Linked DNA regions of Azospirillum brasilense. The protein of the gene in region 1 interacts with the protein of each later gene in a pairwise test. Links are inferred from orthologs where the notes say so. Each region holds a gene or a part of one and is shown on either strand. Other genes may lie near its edges. The genes, in order: AMK58_RS20645 and AMK58_RS11710.

Region 1 (6,761 bases):
GGCGCGCCGTCGCCCGGCTGCTGCGCACCCACGACATCCCCTACGTCGCATTGGACCTCGACCCGCAGCGGGTGGCGGCGGCGCGGGCCGAGGGGCTGCCGGTCTATTACGGCGATTCCAGCCAGATCGGCGTGCTGCGCGCCGCCGGGATCGAGCGGGCGCGGGCCGCCGTCATCACCGTCAACCGCCCCGACATGGCGGAGCGCGCCGTGGAGGCGATCCGCCGGGCCGCCCCGCGCCTGGCCATCGCCGCCCGCGCCCACGACCTCGACCGCGGCGCGCGGCTGAAGAGGGCCGGAGCCAGCGCCGTGGTGCCGGAAACGCTGGAGGCCAGCCTGCAACTCGCCAGCCTCGTGCTGCGCAACACCGGGTTGGACGCCGAGACCATCGACCGGAGCCTGAAAAGCGTCCGCGACCGCGGCTACGACGCCCTCAGCGAGCCGGCCGGCGAGAACGACTGACCGTTTGAGTCAGCGCTCGACCCGCCACAGGTCGAAGACGGTGCCGCGGTAGACCTCCTGCACGCCCGGCGGCGGTTTCAGCCCGGCGGCGTGGAAGACGTTGGAGAACATCACCAGCACGTAATCGTACTTGTCCCGCCAGCCGATGTAGTGCGGGCAGGGCTCCACATGGTCGCGCAGGGTCGCCTCTTCGGGGCGGGAGAGCAGGCGCACGTCCACCGGAACCCCCTCGTAGATCGCCATGCAGCGGTCGCGGTAGGGCTGGGTCACGGTCAACGGCTGCTTGCCGGGATGGCTGAACAGGGTCGGGACGAAGGCGCGCCGCTCCACGGTGATCAGCGACGGCAGATGGATCAGGCTGGGCAAGGCGACCAGCGCATGCCGCCAGGGCGGCTGGGTGAGCAGAAATTCCCGCGTGTTGCAGCAGCCAGCCTCCTGCCCCGCCCAGGCGATCAGGACGGACCGTCCGGGCTCGATCCGCTCCATGGCATGGCGCAGGTCGGCCACATCGTCCTCGTAGGCCAGCCAGTTGAGCGTCAGCACGCCGGTCCGCACCGTCAGCAGGGCGAGCAGCCCGGCGGCGAAAGCCGCCGCGGCGCGGGCGCTGGGAAAGCGGATGTCGGTGCCGGCCACCAGCAGGAAGGCCGCCAGAATCCAGAAGCGGATCGACACGAAATAGGTGCCGAAGAAGGGGTCCGGCACGACGAAGAAGGCCAGCACGAACAGCCCCACCGCCAGCATCATCGCCGGCGCAGCGCGCAGCCAGCCGGCCAGACGCGCCGCCACCATGCCGCTGAGGATCAGCAGCAAGGTCGCCACATCCAGCAGCGTGTTGTAGTTCAGGACCGGGGCCAGCATGTCGTGCAGCCGGTAGCGCCACTGCTTCAGCTCGGTCAGCTTCTTCAGCCGCCAGTAGACCTCCTTCAGCAGCAGGACCGGCGTGCTGTCGCGCGCACCCACCGCCGCCGCGTCGGACTGCAGGAGGTGCGTCCCCACCGTGCCGGCGAACAGCGCCGCGGGAAGGGCCAGCAGCGCGGCGAAACGCAGGGCGTCGCGCCCGAGGTTGGCGAACGTCAGCGGCTTGCGCCCCTGCCCCACATATTTCACCGCCTCGACCGCGAACAGGCACATCAGGAAGGAGCCGAGCACGATGGCGTGGGCGAAATAGAGGAACAGGGCGCAGCCCATCCCCACCGGCACCTGCCAGCGCCGTCCCGCCAGCGCGATCCACAGCGACAGCCCGACCAGCAGAAAGCCGAGGCCGAGCGAAAAACTCATGAAGCCGCCGATCAGCGTCGCGTTGTAGATGAACAGCGCGCCGCACAGCGGCCACAGGCTCCACCGCCCGAACAGCGTGCGGTTCAGCAGCATCGCCCCGAACAGGGTCAGCACTCCGGCCAGCGCCATGTAGACCCGCCCGGCGACGTACAGCGGCAGCACGCTGGCGAGCGGCAGCATCACCGCCTCCATCAGCAGGTTCGGAACCGGCGTCAGGGAGGCGGTGTAATGGTCGCCCAGAAAGGGGTCGGTCCGGTAATGCAGCAGCACGTCCACACGCGCCAGATGGTTCGGGTAGTCGAGCAGCGGCGGCATCTCCACCAGCACGAGCGGCAGCAGAAGCAACGCCAGGATCACCGGCAGCGTGAGCGCCAGCGGCGGCGACCAGGCTCCGGCCCCGGCGCCCGTCCGCAGGGCGGCGGAGCCGGTGGCCTGCGACAGTCCTGAATGATCCACCGGAGCCTCCTGCATTGGGTGCAATGCGGAAGGCTCAACACATCCACCGTCCGCATCGCCAGAAGGCAATGGCGTTACGATTCGGCGTTGGACTTAGTCCGCGACCCGGACGGAGCAGGCCCCATGGCCCGCCGGGACTCCGTTGGCAGGAGGCCGGGCGCCCTCCCCGCCCCTTTTCGCGGATAGGGCGGGCGCCATGCGTATGCCGTCACGGCTGCGGGAAGACGCGGGCGCGGGCGATGTGGACGGCGCACTGGTCGCCGGGGCGCAGGCCCAGGGCGGACAGGCGCTCGCGGTCCATCTCGGCCTCCAGCGGCAGGCCGGCGAGGTCGATCTCGATCCGCGCGTCCGGCCCCACCACATGGATGCCCGACACCCGGCCCGGCCCCGCGGCGCTGGGGCTCAGCCCCAGATCGTGCGGGCGCACATAGGCGATGGCCGGGCCGCGGACCGTGCCATCGGCGGGGATGGACAGCGCGCCGTTGGCGGTCCGCGCCACCCCATCCGTCACCACGCAGTCGAAACGGTTCACCTGCCCGAGGAACTCGTAGACGAAGGCCGAGGCCGGGCGGTCGTAGACCTCCGCCGGGCTGCCCACCTGCTCGATCCGGCCCTGGCTCATCACCACGACGCGGTCGGCCAGCTCCAGCGCCTCCTCCTGGTCGTGGGTGACGAAGACGGAGGTGATGTGGATGTCCTCGTGCAGCTTGCGCAGCCAGCGCCGCAGCTCCTTGCGCACCTTGGCGTCGAGCGCGCCGAACGGTTCGTCGAGCAGCAGCACCTTCGGCTCGATGGCGAGCGCGCGGGCCAGCGCCACGCGCTGCCGCTGCCCGCCGGAGAGCTGCGCCGGATAGCGGTCGGCGAAATGGGCGAGTTGGACCAGCTCCAGCAGCTCCATGACGCGCCGCTTGATCTCGGTCGAGGCCGGGCGCTGGCCGCGCGGCCGCACCTTCATCCCGAAGGCCACGTTCTCGAAGACGGTCATGTGGCGGAACAGCGCGTAATGCTGGAAGACGAAGCCGACCTGCCGCTCCCGCGGGGTCAGGCTCAGCGCCTCCTCCCCGTTGAGCAGGAGGCTGCCGGAATCGGCGAACTCCAGCCCCGCCATGATGCGCAGCAGGGTCGTCTTGCCCGACCCCGACGGGCCGAGCAGGGCCAGAAGCTCGCCGGAACGGACCTCGAGGTCCACCGCATCGAGCGCGCGGAAACTGCCGAATTGCTTGGTGATGCCGGAAACCTGGATCGCCATGACGTGCGTCGCCTCAATGCCGGGTGGCCGCCAGCTCAGCCCCGAAGCGCCATTCCAGAACCGTCTTCACGACCAGCGTGACGAGGGCGAGCATGGCCAGCACCGAGGCCACCGCGAAGGCAGCGACCAAGTTGTATTCGTTGTAGAGGATCTCGACATGCAAGGGCATCGTGTTGGTCTCGCCCCGGATGTGACCGGACACCACCGACACCGCGCCGAACTCCCCCATCGCGCGGGCGTTGCACAGCAGGACGCCGTACAGCAGGCCCCATTTGATGTTGGGCAGGGTGACGCGCCAGAAGGTCTGCCAGCCGGACGCGCCCAGCACCAGCGCCGCCTCCTCCTCCTCGTTGCCCTGCTCCTGCATCAGCGGGATCAGCTCGCGGGCGACGAAGGGGAAGGTGACGAAGACGGTGGCGAGCACCAGCCCCGGAACGGCGAAGATGATCTGGATGCCCTGTGACTTCAGGAACGGCCCCATCAGCCCGTGCAGCCCGAACAGCAGCACGTAGATCAGGCCGGAGATCACCGGCGACACCGAAAACGGCAGGTCGATCAGGGTGATCAGCACGTCCTTGCCGCGGAAGTCGAACTTGGCGATGCACCAGGACGCCGCCACGCCGAAGAGGAGGTTCATCGGCACGGCGATGGCCGCGACGATCAGCGTCAGCTTGATCGCCGCCACCGCGTCCGGCTCCACCAGGGCCGCCCAGTAGGCGTCCGTGCCGCGGCGCAGCGCCTCGACGAAGACCGAGACCAGCGGCAGGACCAGGAACAGCAGCAGGAAGGCCAGCGCCGTGGCGATCAGAAGCCCCTTCACCCAGCGGCTGTCGGCCAGCGCCGGCGTGAAGCCGACGGCCTTCTTAACGAGCATGGCGCGACCTCATCCAGGCTTGCAGCAGGTTCAGGGCCAGCAGCAGAACGAAGGACGCCATCAGCATCAGCACGCCGACCGCGGCGGCGCCGGCATAGTCGTACTGCTCCAGCTTGATGACGATCAGCAGCGGAATGATCTCCGACAGGCCGGGGATGTTGCCGGCGATGAAGATCACCGAACCGTACTCCCCCACCCCGCGGGCGAAGGCCAAAGCGAAGCCGGTCAGCAGGGCCGGCAGGAGCGCCGGGAACACCACCCGCCGGAACGACTGCCAGCGCGTGGCGCCCAGCGCCGCGGCGGCCTCCTCCTCCTCCGGCGGCAGGTCCTGGAGGATCGGCTGCACGGTGCGCACCACGAAGGGCAGACCGATGAAGGTCAGGGCGATGGCGATGCCCAACGGCGTGAAGGCCACCCTCAGCCCGAACCACTCCATCAGCAGCGAGCCGATCCAGCCGTTGGGCGCGTAGAGCGCGCTGAGCGCGATGCCGGCCACCGCGGTGGGCAGGGCGAAGGGCAGGTCCACCAGCGCGTCGACGATCCGGTCGCCGGGGAAGCGGTAGCGCACCAGCACCCAGGCGACGATGAAGCCGAAGACGGCGTTGACCGCGGCGGCGGCCAGCGACAGCCCGAAGCTGACCTTGAAGGCGGCCAGGACGCGCGGCGTCAGCACCGCGTCCCAGAAGCCGGACCAGCCCAGCCCCGCCGCCTTCAGCGCCAGCGCGGCCAGCGGCAGCAGGACGATCAGGGACAGATAGGTCAGCGTGAATCCCAGGGTCAGTCCGAAGCCGGGGAGGACGCTGGGTTTTCGAAGAACGCTCAACACCGTGCCCCCCGCATTGGGAAGCACGGCGTCGCTGGTGGTTGCCGCGACCACGGGTCAGCGGCCCTTCTGATAGATCTGGTCGAAGACGCCGCCATCCGCGAAGTGCTTCTCCTGGGCCGTGCGCCAGCCCCCGAAGGAACCGTCGATGGTCACAAGCTTAACATTCGGGAAGCGATCCGCATACCGCGCAGCGACCTCCGGCAGACGCGGGCGGTAGAAGTTCTTCGCCGCGATCTCCTGCGCTTCGGGGGTATAGAGGAAGTTCAGGTAGGCTTCCGCCGCCTTCCGCGTTCCCTTGCGGTCGACCACCGAGTCGACGACCGTGACCGGCGGCTCCGCCAGGATCGACAGCGACGGCACGACGATGTCGAACTTGTCGGCGCCGAATTCCTGGAGCGACAGGAAGGCCTCGTTCTCCCAGGCCAGCAGCACGTCGCCGAGCTGCCGCTGGGTGAAGGTGACGGTGGAGCCGCGGGCGCCGCTGTCCAGCACCGGCACGTTCTTGAACAGGTCGGCGACGAACTGCTTGGCCTTGGCCTCGTCGTTGCCGTTCTTCTCCAGCGAATAGGCCCAGGCCGCCAGATAGTTCCAGCGCGCACCGCCCGAGGTCTTCGGGTTCGGGGTGATGACCTGGACGCCCGGCTTCAGCAGGTCGTCCCAGTCCTTGATCTGCTTCGGGTTGCCCTTGCGGACCAGGAAGACGATCGTCGAGGTGTAGGGGGAGCTGTTGTTCGGCAGGCGCGTCTGCCACGTCTTCGGCAGGGCGCCGGAGTCGGCGATGGCGTCGATGTCGTAGGCCAGCGCCAGCGTCACCACGTCGGCGTCGAGCCCGTCGATGACCGAACGCGCCTGCTTGCCCGACCCGCCGTGCGACTGCTTGACGGTCACCGTCTGGCCGTTTTCCGCCTGCCATTTCTTGGCGAACGCCTTGTTGAACTCCACATAGAATTCACGGGTGGGGTCGTAGGAGACGTTCAGCAAGGTAGTCTGCGCCTTGGCGGGCGCGATGGTCAGCATGGCGAGGGCGACGCCCGCGGCCAGTGCGGACAGCCGGCCCATGGAAAGCCTGCCCAGGGGAAACCGGTTCGCGCGGAGCGCGGAGAGCCGATTGCGAAACGACATGGCACACTCCCTCGGTATGGTTCATTGGGGAACGGAGAGCGGCCCTGAAGGCCACGCGCCGCACCGCTGTTCACAAAGTCGGCCATGGCACCGGACCGACCGGGCCATATTCACACTCTTTATAATGTATATGTAATATCCATTTGCCTCCTAGAGTTTGCATGATTTCTCGAAGGCCGCAAGGCTGTTTTTTGTCACTCCCCACGCCAAAGAAAGACAATTTCACATAAATTTGTGAAATCAGAGGCTTTGGATCGCGCTGGAAGCGTTGCATGGGATCGCTATCATGCGCGCCCTCTCCGTCTCCTGTCCCGAACGGCCATGCCCGAAACAGCCCAGCCCCTCTCCCCCGCACTTCTGGCCGCCCTTTTGGAAGCCGAACGCGCGCTTGGCCGGCTGGCCGAAGTGGTCCAGGACCCGGCGCGCCGGCGGCGGTTATGGGCCGACGCGGCGCGCCGGGAGTCCTGCGCGGCGGCGCGGCTCGACGGTGTGGCG
Region 2 (7,648 bases), on another replicon or contig:
ACCGGATGGGACCCACCGACGCCGAGTCGAGCAGCCGCTGCATCGGCCAGTTGATCAGCCCCATCTGCACGTTGGAAACCCTGCTCGCGTGCTTCGACCATGCCATAAACGCCCTCTGCACGCTCGCGACCGGAAGAAAAATACGAGCGGAGTACATGGACGGACGAGGCAAAGGCACCACGCTTTACCGGGTCGTCATGGCGCGCCGGCTCACGCCACGGGACATCCCGAGACGCTGCCTCAACGATGATCTGGAACCGACGTGCAAAGCCGGCGATGTCCAGATCACCCTGAGCAAGCGCTCGTGCTGGAGCTACGGCTGCCCACCACCCGACAAGGACCCCGTCAAGATGGGCACAACCTATAACTTGCGGAAGGAAGGCGATGGCCGATGGATCGTCTTCGAGTGGTATTCACCGCCTTATTGAAGGTGCTGTTATTTATGATTTCTTCTTGGAAATGCAAAATATCCAGAGCGATCCCTCTCATCATTTCTTTGATTCCTTAAATGCTCCACCCTCCTGCCAAAAAGATAATATGAAAGCCTCTTAGCCAAGCCATCATCCGTTGCGAGATAGGAATAGGCCGCAAGAGTCCCCTGCCCCATTTGCCTGTCTTTCGGCATTTCAGGATAGCCATTCTCCCGAAACACCCGGTTCATCGCATCCTGGATGATCTCCGTTCCTCGGCTCCGGCCGAACCGGAACAGGGTGTCGGCGAAGGCCGCCGCCGCTTCGTCGTTTCCGATCTCGTCCAGCGCTTTCCGGCCACCGACGGTCCGCAGCACATCGTCGAAATAGTAAGGGTAAATCGCCGCGCGCTGCCCCACCGTCAGTTGATCGGGTTTCCGGACCTTTTCGAGACCCGGCAGATCCTCCTTCGCCCGATCCAGAATATCCTGCGTGATCCCGCTTGCCGCTCCCGACCCCGGATGCGTCGTCATTCCGCCTTCCATGGCGAAGATTTCCGCGTAGATCAGCCGTTGGTTCGGCGACAGGTTCGGCACCCGCGCGAGGGCCTCGTTGAAATTCCTCCACGCTCCGGGCTGCTTCTTGAAATATTCGACTTTGAAATTGGGCAATTCCGGAATGTCCGGATTTTTGCTTTCATCCACAGTCACGGCATCCGTTGCCGTCTTCGGCTTGGAATTCTCCGCCACGTCGATCCTGCGGTCGCGCAGCCAGCTCTCGATCTCGTAGGCATCCTCGACCCGTGACGGTGCACCGGACCGCCCCGCCTTGTCCCTCACCGAGAAACCGGATGCCGCGTCCATTCCATCGGTGCCCACTCCATCGGCGTCGTCATCCGTGGCCGAGGACCGATCCGCGAACGGCTCGAACCGTGAGAAATCGCCATCGACGATCAGACGTCCGGTAGCGTCGGTTTCCCCGTCGGTGCCATAGACCCGCTCGAACTGGCGCGTGACGTAATCGGCATACTCCTGGTCCGACCGATAGCGTGGGTCCTCGATCAGGTGATTCAAGGCGTCCGCGGGATTTGGCAGTCCGTCGGCCTTGTCGTCGGAAACGGACTCGGTGGCCGGCATCGACGCCGCGTCGAACTCTTCGTCGCCCGCAGCATTCTTCGTGTCGGTGGAAGGCCCGGCATCGTCGGACGGGTCTTCGCTGGACTCCACCAAAGAAAAAGGGCCGGCCCGCTGGCCAGCCCCCATCCGGTCGCACGTGTTCCGTGTCCGTCACCGAGCATGCAAAGAATTTATTCCCTCTTCAACCGCGCGACGCATGGCGCATCACCCCTTCGTGACGAAGAAATAGACCGTCATCGCCACGCCCACGAGGATCACGAACTTGCGCAGGATCGGCGGCGGGATGTGGCGGGCGACGGCGGCCCCGGCATAGCCGCCGGCCACGGCAGCCACCATCATGATGAGCGCCTCGGTCCAATAGACCGCACCGCCGAAGGCGAAGGCCACCACCGCCACCGCGTTGAGGCAGCCCGAAACCAGCGCCTTCAGCCCGTTCATCGCGTGCAGGTCGGTCAGGCCGAAGACGCCCAGCGTCGCCAGGATCAGGATGCCGATCCCCCCGCCGAAATAGCCGCCGTAGATGGCGATGAAGAACTGCACGATCAGCACCGTGCCGTGGCCGACCTTGAAGTTGCGGCGGATGTAGGCCGACACCTTCGGGCCGAAGGCGAACAGAACCGTCGCGAACAGCAGCAGCCAGGGGATGACCGCCTCGAACACCCGCTGCGGCGTCCACAGCAGGAGCAGCGCGCCCAGCAGCCCACCGATCAGGCTGACGCCGAGGAAGGCCGGGAGGCTGACCTCCTTGATCCGCCCCAGCTCCCGCCGATAGCCGTAGGCGCTGGCCAGCGCGCCCGGCGACACCGCCACCGTGCTCGTCGCGTTGGCGTTCAGCGGCGGGACGCCGGCCATGATCAGCGCCGGGAAGGTCAGGAAGCTGCCGCCACCGGCCACGGCGTTGAGCACGCCCGCGAAGAAGGCGGAGACGATCAGCAGCAGGGTCAGCATGGGGCCACGGTCCGGCGGGTGGAAAAAGCCCGCGGACTATGCCCTCTCGGCAACGCTTACGGTACTGCGTTTTCGGCGGTGCGGTAATTCACATGGCGCTGTTGTTGGTTCAGCGGGCCGGAGGAAGCGTACGGAGGTAGGCGACCAGGGCGACCAGCTCGCCCTCGCTCATGGCCTTGTAATAGTGATAGCCCATGGGCGGGCTCAGCCGGCTGCCGTCGGGACGTACACCCTCGGTGATCGCCTTGCCGATCTCCGCGTCGGTCCAAGTGCCCAGCCCATGCTCCTTGTCCTGCGTGATGTTGCGGGACACGGCGTTGCCCCACGGCCCGGTGAAGTTGCGTCCGCCGGCCCCCATGCGGGTCGTGTCGAGCCGCCCGTCCGGCAGCATCGGCGTGTGGCACTCCATGCAGTGGCCGAGCGGGCCGGCCATGTACGCGCCGTACGTCACCGGGTCCGTACGCGGCACCTCCGCCACCGTCCCGACCGGCGGGCCATAGGCGGCGGGCAGCGCCATGCGGTACTCCGACTTCGGGACAGAATGCCGCACCGGCGGCACGCTGCGCAGATAGGCGACGATGGCGCGCAGGTCACCGTCCGACAGGCCGCGGTAGAAGCCGAAGGGCATCGGCGGGCCGATCAGGCTGCCGTCGGGCCGCCGGCCCTCGCGGATGGCGGTGACGAGCTGCTCGTCGGTCCAGCGCCCGATCCCCGTCTCCGGGTCCGGCGTGATGTTGGAGGCGTAGGCGGTGAAGGGGTCCTCGACGAAGGGTGTCCCGCCGGCCATCTCCCGTCCCGCGACCGGGCCGTTCGGCCCTTGCGGCGTATGGCAGTTGCCGCAGGCGACGATGCCGTTGACCAGGGCGCGTCCCCGCTCCAATGGTGTTTCCGCCCAGACCGATCCCCCCAGGCACACCATTCCAACGGCCACGGCGGCGCCGCGGCGGACCAGCCGGTTCATGAAAGGCTCCCTCACCGATGTTGCATGACGGCACGCTAACCACGCAACAATCCGCGGCCCAGGCTGAATGTTGAGTATTCCACTCAGCTTTTCGGCTTAGCCGGCATGGCTTTCGCGGAAACACAGGATCGGCTATGGTTCCGGCCCTTTTCAATTGGCGAACGCCACTGGAGTGAGACCGATGTCCGCCCTGCTTGAGACCACCGACGCCTTGCACGATCAGATGCTCGCCCTCGGCCGCGCCGCCCGCGCCGCCGCCGCGGAGCTGGCGACCGTGCCAAGCCCGTCGAAGGATCAGGCCTTGCGGGCGGCGGCGGCCGCGATCCGCGCCCGCAAGGCGGAGATCCAGGCGGCCAACGACGCGGATGTCGCCGCCGCCCGGGAACGCGGCCTCGCCGGTCCCATGATCGAGCGCCTCGCCCTCAACGACGCCCGCATCGAGGCGATGGCCAAGGGGCTGGAGGACATCGCCGACTTCCCCGATCCCATCGGCGGCGTCATCGCCGAATGGACCCGCCCCAACGGGCTGGCCATCCAGCGCGTGCGCGTGCCGCTGGGGGTCATCGGCATCATCTACGAGAGCCGCCCCAACGTGACCGCCGACGCCGGCGGCCTCTGCCTGAAGTCGGGCAACGCGGCGATCCTGCGCGGCGGGTCGGAGAGCATCCGCTCGTCCGGCGCCATCGCCGCCTGTCTGGCCGACGGGCTGCGCGCCGCCGGGCTGCCGGAGGCGGCGATCCAGCTCGTCCCCACCACGGACCGGGCGGCGGTCGGCCACATGCTGACCATGCGCGACTTCATCGACGTGATCGTCCCGCGCGGCGGCAAGTCGCTGATCCAGCGCATCGCCGAAGAGAGCCGCATCCCGGTCATCAAGCATCTCGACGGCAACAACACCGTCTATGTCGATGCCGGGGCCGACCCGGAGAAGGCGCGCAAGGTGGTGATGAACGCCAAAATGCGCCGCACCTCGATCTGCGGTGCCGCCGAAACGCTGCTCGTCGACCGCAAGATCGCCGACGCCGTCCTGCCGGTGCTGGTGAAGGACCTGCTGGACGCCGGCTGCGCCGTCCGCGGCGACGCCGCCGCCCAGGCCGCCGACCCGCGCGTGACGGCGGTGACGGCGGAGGACTGGGACACCGAGTATCTCGACGCCATCATCGCCTGCGGCGTGGTAGACGGGGTGGACGGGGCGATCGACCACATCAACCGCCACGGCTCCCACCACACCGACGCCATCGTGACCGAGGATCCGGCGGCGGCGGAGCGCTTCCTCCAGCGCATCGACAGCGGCATCGTGCTGTGGAACGCCAGCACCCAGTTCGCCGACGGCGGCGAGTTCGGCATGGGCGCGGAGATCGGCATCTCCACCGACAAGTTCCACGCCCGCGGCCCGGTCGGGGCGGAGCAGCTGACCAGCTACAAGTATGTCGTGCGCGGCGATGGCCAGACGCGGCCGTGAGGTTTACGGCCCTGGAGCTTACGTCTGCCCCCTCCCCGACCCTCCCCCGCCTTCGGCGAGGGAGGGGGATTGATTCCCTCCCCTGCGAAGCGGGGGAGGGTTAGGGAGGGGGCAAGCATGGCGACACCCCCCCACCGCTACGCCGGCCCGCTCCACGCCGGCCTGCGCATCGGGCTGCTCGGCGGCTCCTTCAACCCGGCCCACGCCGGGCACCGGCACATCAGCCTGTACGCGCTGAAGGCGCTGGGGCTGGATCAGGTGTGGTGGCTGGTCAGCCCGCAGAACCCGCTGAAGCCGGTGCGGGGCATGGCGCCGCTCGCCGAGCGGCTGGAGGAGGCCCGGCGCACCGCCCGCCATCCGGCCATCCGGGTCACCGCCATCGAGCGCGAGCTTGGCACCCGCTACACCGCCGACACGCTGGCCAAGCTCACGCTCCGCTTCCCCAAAACGCGCTTCGTCTGGCTGATGGGGGCGGACAATCTTCGGCAAATCCCCCGCTGGCGGCATTGGACGCGCATCTTCCGGCTGGTGCCGGTTGCAGTTCTCGCCCGTCCAACTTATTCTATGGGAGCGCTTGGTGGCATGGCCGCTCAGCGCTATGCCCGTCGCCGGGTGAGCATGCACGAGGCCAAGGGGTTGGCCGGTTCGAAAACACCGGCCTGGATTTTCCTCCGCAACCCTCTGCATCCGGCTTCGGCGACGGCGATCCGCCGGGCACGCGCCAGCGGGTCGTGACCCTGTATCGCGAGGTAGGTACCATCAACACGTTCATCGAACCGGCCGCGCCCGTTGTGCGGCCCGCGCCCGTTCCCGTTCCCCAGCCGGACGAACTGAAGGCGCTCGTCGAGAAGTCCCTGGACGACGATCAGGCCGAGGACGTCGTCGTCATCGACCTTGCCGGCAAGACCACCATCGCCGACTACATGATCGTGGCGTCGGGCCGCAACACCCGGCACATCGCCGCCATGGCCATGAAGCTGGCCGACCGCATGAAGCAGGCCGGCCTGCGCGGCGTCGAGGTCGAGGGCCTGAACCAGTGCGACTGGGTTCTGGTCGACGCCGGGGACGTCATCATCCACCTGTTCCGCCCGGAAGTCCGGACCTTCTACAACATCGAGAAGATGTGGGGTCTGGAGACGCCGCGGCCCTCCGCCGAGCGCATGAGCGCCTGACGGACAACGCTCAGGACGGGTGACGAACGGGAGTCGGACCGATGCGTCTGTGGCTTGCCGCGGTTGGGCGGTCACGGACCGGTCCGGCGCGCGACCTGTATGACGAGTATGCCGGCCGCCTCTCCTGGCCGCTGACGTTGCGCGAAGTCGAGGTGAAGAAACGCCTCGCCTCCGACGAGCTGAAGCGGCAGGAGGCGGAGTTGCTTCTGGCCGCCATCCCCGCCGGGGCCATCGTCGTGGCCTTGGACGAGCGCGGCAAGACCATCACCAGCGAAGCCTTCGCCGCCAAGATCGGCGGCTGGCGGGACCAGGGGGCGGGCGACATCGCCTTTCTCATCGGCGGGGCCGACGGCCACGGCGACGCCGTGCGTGCGCGCGCCGATTTCCTTTTGGCCTTGGGCGCCATGACATGGCCGCATATGCTGGTGCGAGGCATGTTGGCGGAGCAAATCTACCGTGCCCAGCAAATTCTGGCCGGACACCCCTATCACCGTGCATGACTCCCATTGTGCGCGTGCGCAGGCATGCCATTTTCTGATCCGGTCCAAGGCAATAAGAACCCGGCCACAAGAAGACTGGCGTCAGACCGTTCGACCGAGACCCGCAACCCGACCGTGACAGGCGTATGAGGACTGTGATGACCGAGACCAATCGTCCCCGACCCGTAGTGCTGTGCATCCTGGATGGCTGGGGCTACCGCGAGGAGCGCGAGGACAACGCCATCGCCCAGGGCAACACGCCCAACTGGGACCGCCTGTGGTCGTCGGAGCCGCGCGCCTTCCTGGAGGCCAGCGAGGAGGAGGTCGGGTTGCCCAAGGGCCAGATGGGCAACTCCGAGGTCGGTCACATGAATCTGGGCGCCGGCCGCGTCGTCCGCCAGGATCTGGTGATGATCGACCACGCCATCGTCGAGGGCGAACTGGAGCGCAACGCCGCGCTGAACGACCTCGCCAAGACGCTGCTGGCCTCGGGCGGTCGCTGCCACATCCTGGGCCTGCTGTCGCCGGGCGGCGTCCATTCGCACCAGGACCACATCGCGGCGCTGGCCGGCGTGCTGGCCCATGAGGGCGTCCCGGTCGAGATCCACGCCTTCACCGATGGCCGCGACGTGCCGCCGCAGAGCGCCAAGGACCAGATGGCCGAGTTCATGGCCGACGTGCACACCCTGCCCGGCGTCAACGTCGCCACGGTCAGCGGGCGCTACTACGCCATGGACCGCGACAAGCGCTGGGACCGTGTCGCCAAGGCCTACGCCACCCTGGTGAGCGCCCAGGGCGAGACGGCCGCCGACCCGATCCAGGCGATCGAGCAAAGCTACGCCGCCGGCACCCACGACGAGTTCATCCTGCCGACCGTCATCGACGGCTACACCGGCATGAAGGACGGCGACGCCATCCTGATGGCGAACTTCCGCGCCGACCGCGCCCGCGAGATCCTGGCCGCCTTCGTCGATCCGGCCTTCGACGGGTTCGAGCGCGCCTCGGTGCCGAAGCTGGCCGCCGCTGTCGGCATGGTCGAGTACTCGTCCACGCTCGCCAAGCTGATGACGACCATCTTTC

The links.
Region 2: the proteins of AMK58_RS20645 (region 1) and AMK58_RS11710 interact in binary tests that used the Escherichia coli proteins (3 or more experiments, as listed by UniProt). The link is inferred for Azospirillum brasilense from one-to-one orthologs.

What each region holds. Positions count from the first base shown.
Region 1 is NZ_CP012915.1:1,530,295-1,537,055, forward strand. The notes cover bases 1,425-4,403. They hold AMK58_RS20645 (sulfate/molybdate ABC transporter ATP-binding protein), read right to left. Parts: upstream 3,445-4,403; coding sequence 2,404-3,444; downstream 1,425-2,403. Other genes in these bases: AMK58_RS20640 (hypothetical protein), read right to left, coding at 1,425-2,195; cysW (sulfate ABC transporter permease subunit CysW), read right to left, coding at 3,458-4,318; cysT (sulfate ABC transporter permease subunit CysT), read right to left, coding at 4,308-4,403. In the rest of the region: more of AMK58_RS20640, read right to left, coding at 471-1,424; more of cysT, read right to left, coding at 4,404-5,141; AMK58_RS20660 (sulfate ABC transporter substrate-binding protein), read right to left, coding at 5,199-6,203; AMK58_RS20665 (hypothetical protein), read left to right, coding at 6,588-6,761. UniProt on the Escherichia coli protein: Part of the ABC transporter complex CysAWTP involved in sulfate/thiosulfate import. Responsible for energy coupling to the transport system.
Region 2 is NZ_CP012914.1:2,525,850-2,533,497, forward strand. Bases 2,944-5,776 are described here. They hold AMK58_RS11710 (glutamate-5-semialdehyde dehydrogenase), read left to right. Parts: upstream 2,944-3,636; coding sequence 3,637-4,917; downstream 4,918-5,776. Other genes in these bases: AMK58_RS11705 (c-type cytochrome), read right to left, coding at 2,944-3,455; AMK58_RS11715 (nicotinate-nucleotide adenylyltransferase), read left to right, coding at 5,035-5,652; rsfS (ribosome silencing factor), read left to right, coding at 5,709-5,776. Also shown: AMK58_RS11690 (hypothetical protein), read left to right, coding at 1-428; AMK58_RS11695 (lysozyme family protein), read right to left, coding at 437-1,672; AMK58_RS11700 (sulfite exporter TauE/SafE family protein), read right to left, coding at 1,751-2,494; more of AMK58_RS11705, read right to left, coding at 2,604-2,943; more of rsfS, read left to right, coding at 5,777-6,089; 23S rRNA (pseudouridine(1915)-N(3))-methyltransferase RlmH, read left to right, coding at 6,131-6,589; gpmI (2,3-bisphosphoglycerate-independent phosphoglycerate mutase), read left to right, coding at 6,727-7,648. UniProt on the Escherichia coli protein: Catalyzes the NADPH-dependent reduction of L-glutamate 5-phosphate into L-glutamate 5-semialdehyde and phosphate. The product spontaneously undergoes cyclization to form 1-pyrroline-5-carboxylate.